One region of the Clostridium isatidis genome, then DNA from elsewhere that is predicted to be linked to it. Evidence: a T-box and tRNA genes for the amino acid it is inferred to sense, from the RefSeq annotation. Region 1 holds a T-box; the other holds one or more tRNA genes.
What was found. A T-box is a leader RNA that pairs with one kind of tRNA and senses whether it is charged. The one in region 1 lies ahead of serS (serine--tRNA ligase), so its partner is inferred to be a tRNA-Ser.

Region 1 (2,484 bases):
AGTTATTGAAGAAAATAAAGAAAAATCTAAAAATATGAGTTATCTTTTAGTTGATGATAATTATAAAAATAAACTAAATAAAATAGTAATAGAAACTTTTGATAAAAATTCTTTTGTAATAAGTGCACCAATGACTACATCAGGTTCATTAATAGGAATAAAAACAACTAAAAAATCTAGTTTAGATGAAAGCTTGGAATATGCCAATAGAGTTATTTCTAATTTAACAAGAAAAAATATAAATAATATTTTTAAGGAAAGCTACAATAAAGATTCCATGTTAATTGATGATAGCGAAATTGATAGGGGATACATTAGAATAACAGGAACTCATTATGGAAAGATAACTATAGCACCTGCTATAGCAAGAATGATTTGTGATACTATATCAAATAATTTAAATTGTACTTTAAATAAGAATTTTATAGATAAAAGGAGAGAAATATATAAGTTTAGAGAACTTGGAAAAAAAGAGGCTAATGAAATAATAGCTTTAGATAGCAGATATGGAAAGATTATTTGTGTATGTAATCAAATATCAGAAGGAGAAATTGTAGATTGCATAAGAAGGCCTCTTGGTGCTAGGACTGTGGAAGGGGTAAAGCGGAGAACAGGAGCTGGTTTCGGAAGCTGCCAAGGCTCTCATTGCTATCAAAAAATTGTAAATATATTAGCTAGAGAGCTAGATAAGAATATAACTGAAATTGTTGATGATTCCAAAAATTCTAAAGTTTTAGAAAGTAGAATAAAGGAGTTTAAAGATGTTTAATAATAGTAACAAAAAAGATATTTTTACATCTATAGTTAGAGTGAAAGGAAGTCAAAATCATAAAGTTATTCCAGTTAAAAGTACTAAAGAAGTCGATATAAGTCTTTGGAAGGAATTTTCAAAGGTTATATCCAGAATATATGTAAGTATTCCAATAAGAGTTGGTGATATAATATGCAAAAATGTATTAAATACAGGAATTGATATAATATGTACAAAAGATATCTTAGATGAATAAATAAGTAAAAATTGATAATAATAAAAGAGAATATAGTAATTATTGACATAATCATAAAATTATAATATATTAAAATTAATAATTTTATAGTAAACCGTTGAAGAGAATAGTAGTAACATCAATTATTTAAAGAGAGTCATTGGCTGGTGTAAAATGATAATAATTATGTTATGAATCCACCTCGGAGGGACTGTGATGAGCAGTACGGACTTAAACCGTTAGATTTAATTGAGTGAATAATATATTTTTATATTATTAATTAGGGTGGCAACGCGGAATCTTTCGTCCCTTTATGGGAAAAAGGTTCTTTTTTTTATTGAAAATAAATAATAAGAGAGGAGAAAGTGATTATTATGTTAGATTTAAAAAGGATAAGAACAAATCCAGATGAAATTAAAAAAGCCTTAAGAAATAGAGGGGAAGATTTTCAAGAATCAACAATAGATGAAATATTAGCATTAGATGAAGAAAGAAGGAAAATACTAGTTGAAGTAGAAAATCTAAAAAGTAAGAGAAATCAAGTTTCTGCAGAAATTCCAAAGTTAAAGAAAGAGGGAAAAGATGTTCAAGGAATAATGACTGAAATGAGAGAACTTGGAGATAAAATAAAGGAACTTGATACAAAAGTTTCAGAAGTGGATTCAAAAATAGAATATATATTATTAAGGATTCCTAATATTCCAAATCCTCAAGTACCTGAAGGAGATAGTGACGAAGATAATATTGAGATAAAGAAGTGGGGAGAAGTTACAAAATTTAATTTTGAACCAAAGGCTCACTGGGATTTAGGAACTGAGTTAGATATATTAGATTTCGAAAGAGGCGGTAAAGTAGCTGGATCAAGATTTACAATGTATAAAGGACTAGGAGCAAGATTAGAAAGAGCTGTTATTAGTTATTTCTTAGATAAGCATACTTTAGAAAATGGATATGAAGAAGTATTACCACCATATATGGTAAATAGAGATAGCATGACTGGTACAGGTCAATTACCTAAATTTGAAGAAGATGCATTTAAAGTTGAAAATAACGGATATTTCTTAATTCCTACAGCAGAGGTTCCAGTAACTAATATGTATAGAAATGAAACACTAAAGGGAGATGAACTTCCAATAAAACATGTTGCTTATTCAGCTTGTTTTAGAGCAGAAGCTGGATCTGCAGGAAGAGATACTAGAGGACTTATAAGACAACATCAGTTTAATAAGGTAGAATTAGTTAAGTTCTGTAAGCCAGAACAAAGCTATGAAGAGTTAGATAAATTAGTAAAGGATGCAGAATCAGTATTACAAGGACTAGGACTTCCATATAGAATAGTTAGAATATGTAAGGGTGACTTGGGCTTCACAGCAGCATTAAAATATGATTTAGAAGTTTGGATGCCAAGTTATAATAGATATGTTGAGATATCAAGCTGTTCAAACTTTGAGGAATTCCAAGCAAGAAGAGCTAATATCAAGTATAAGGAAACACCAAA
Region 2 (2,484 bases), 110 kb from region 1:
AGCTGCTATTGCTCAAAGCAGAATATCTAAGCTTTATATAGGAACCTTTAATAGAGATATGGGAGCCTGTGGCTCTATAATCAATTTGATAGATTACAATATTTTTAACTGGTATGTTAAAGTAAATTGGTTATATAGTGAAAGTTGTAGTAAGCTGCTTACAGATTTTTTCTATAATACTAGAAATAGAGCTGATAATAAACTATAATAATAACATGTATTTTATAATAAATAAGGCAAGGTGATAAATATGAATAGAGTAGCTTTTGAGATATTTGGCATAGAGATTATGTGGTATGGAATAATCATATCTATTGGTGTTGTAGCGGCTTTAATATTAGCTAATATTTTAGCTAAGAAAAAAGGACTTAATTTTGAAAATATAGTGGATGCCTTTTTAGTAGTATTTCCAGTATCAATAATTACAGCGAGATTATATTATGTTATTTTTGAAATCGAAAGTTATCATTCCTTTATAGATGTTATAAATATAAGAAATGGCGGAATGGCAATTCACGGGGGAGTAATAGGAGCTTTAATTTCAGGATATTTATTTGCAAGGTACAGAAAGATAAACTTCCTTGAGTATGTAGATGTAATAATGCCGGGGGTTATTTTAGCACAAGCTATAGGAAGATGGGGAAACTTCATGAATCAAGAGGCCCATGGAGGAGAAGTTACAAAGGAATTTATTAGTAGATTTCCTGAGTTTATTCAAAGAGGAATGTATATAAATGGTGCTTATTATCACCCAACCTTTTTATATGAATCCATTTGGAATTTATTAGTTTGTATAGTATTAGTATTATTAGTTCTTAAAAAGAAAGAAAAAGATAATGGAATAGTATTAGCTGGCTATGGAATTTTATATTCTATAGGAAGATTCTTTATTGAAGGCTTAAGAACAGATAGTTTAATGGTCTTTGGTTTAAGGACAGCTCAAATTGTAAGTTTAATATCAATAATTCTTGGAATAATATTAATTCTATGGATAAAAAGAAAAAAAGTTCATTATTAACAAAAAACTACTGTCGCTATAAAGGTTGCAATATAAAAAAGTATATGATAATATATAGCAGTAGCTTAATTTAATAGTGCTATATATTATGGAGAGATGTCCGAGTGGTCGAAGGAGCACGCCTGGAAAGCGTGTATAGGGGCAACTCTATCAGGGGTTCAAATCCCCTTCTCTCCGCCAATGCCGTGCTAGATGGGGAGTTAGCGGTGCCCTGTAACCCACAATCCGCTATAGTGGGGTTGAATTCCTAGCCTAGGCCTTAGTTTATAGAGCCTGCCTATGTAAGTGGTGTTGATGGCAAGGTCCCATACGACGTAAGTGTGTGAACCTCGTCAGGTCCGGAAGGAAGCAGCGATAAGCAATTACTGCGTGTGATATGGATCAATCTTGCCAGAGCTAACTGCATAGTAACGTCTATAAGCTATTGTCAAAGCTAGGTGCACGGTTTTAAAATTTCTGACCTTTCTAGTTAGAAGGGTTTTTTTAATGTGTAGAGAATGGAATAATTTTAGTAATAAAAGTTTATTAAAATAAGGTTACTCTTCAATAGGATTAACATACAATAGGACAAAGAAAGCGAGGGTCTTCCCAAAAGGAAACCCTCGTTTTCTTTATTATTTATTTTCTTATTAAATCAATAAAATCAAATTTTAAATTATCTTTTTCATTAGTGAAAATTTCAGACTTATTTATGATATTCCAATCTTCTAAGTCTAGATTAGGGAATATGGTATCTCCTTCAAAGTTCTTATAAACTCTTGTTAAATAAATTTTTTTACAATAAGGAAGTAATGATTTATAAATTTCTCCACCACCAATTACAAAAGCTTCTTCATCAGAATCTTTAAACTTTTCTAAAACAGTAGAAATATCATTAACAATATGAACCATATCAGAATCAACTTTAAAGTTTCTATCTCTAGTTATTACTATATGTTTTCTATTAGGTAAAACTTTTGGCAGTGATTCAAAGGTTTTTCTTCCCATAATTATTGTATGGCCAGTTGTTATTTCTTTAAATCGCTTTAAATCTTTTGATATATGCCATAAAAGTTTATTATCTCCACCAATAACATCATTATTTGCTTTAGCAACAATTATTGATAACATTAAACAGATACCTCCATTTTGATTGGATCGTGATGTTTATAATCAATAAGCTTAATGTCATCTACTGTAAAATCATAAAAGTTTTTAATTTCTGGATTTATCCAAAGTTTTGGTGCTTCAAAGTCTTTATCTTTTCTAGTTAACTGAAGTTTCATGCCTTCAATTTGATTTTCATAAATATGTGCATTATTTATTACATGAGTAAATAACCCAGGTGTTAAATTAGTTACTTGAGCAATTAAATGAACTAAAACAGCATATTGAGAAGTATTAAACGGAACTCCTAAAGGCATGTCTCCTGAACGCTGTATTAACATGCAGTTGAGCCTTCCATCTGTTACATCCCATAATGTTTG

Region 2: it has a tRNA-Ser gene. The T-box ahead of serS (serine--tRNA ligase) is inferred to sense a tRNA for this amino acid. The anticodon was not compared.

Annotation. Positions count from the first base shown of each region.
Region 1 is NZ_CP016786.1:24,156-26,639, forward strand. Features, by position in the region: gene BEN51_RS00110 (FAD-dependent oxidoreductase) at 1-769, shown strand, start outside; gene BEN51_RS00115 (DUF1667 domain-containing protein) at 762-1,007, shown strand; T-box leader at 1,096-1,300, shown strand; gene serS (serine--tRNA ligase) at 1,361-2,484, shown strand, end outside.
Region 2 is NZ_CP016786.1:2,787,622-2,790,105, reverse strand. Features, by position in the region: gene BEN51_RS13220 (nucleoside deaminase) at 1-208, shown strand, start outside; gene lgt (prolipoprotein diacylglyceryl transferase) at 251-1,018, shown strand; tRNA gene BEN51_RS13210 (tRNA-Ser) at 1,109-1,198, shown strand; RNA gene ffs (signal recognition particle sRNA large type) at 1,202-1,463, shown strand; gene BEN51_RS13200 (dihydrofolate reductase) at 1,637-2,128, opposite strand; gene BEN51_RS13195 (thymidylate synthase) at 2,128-2,484, opposite strand, start outside.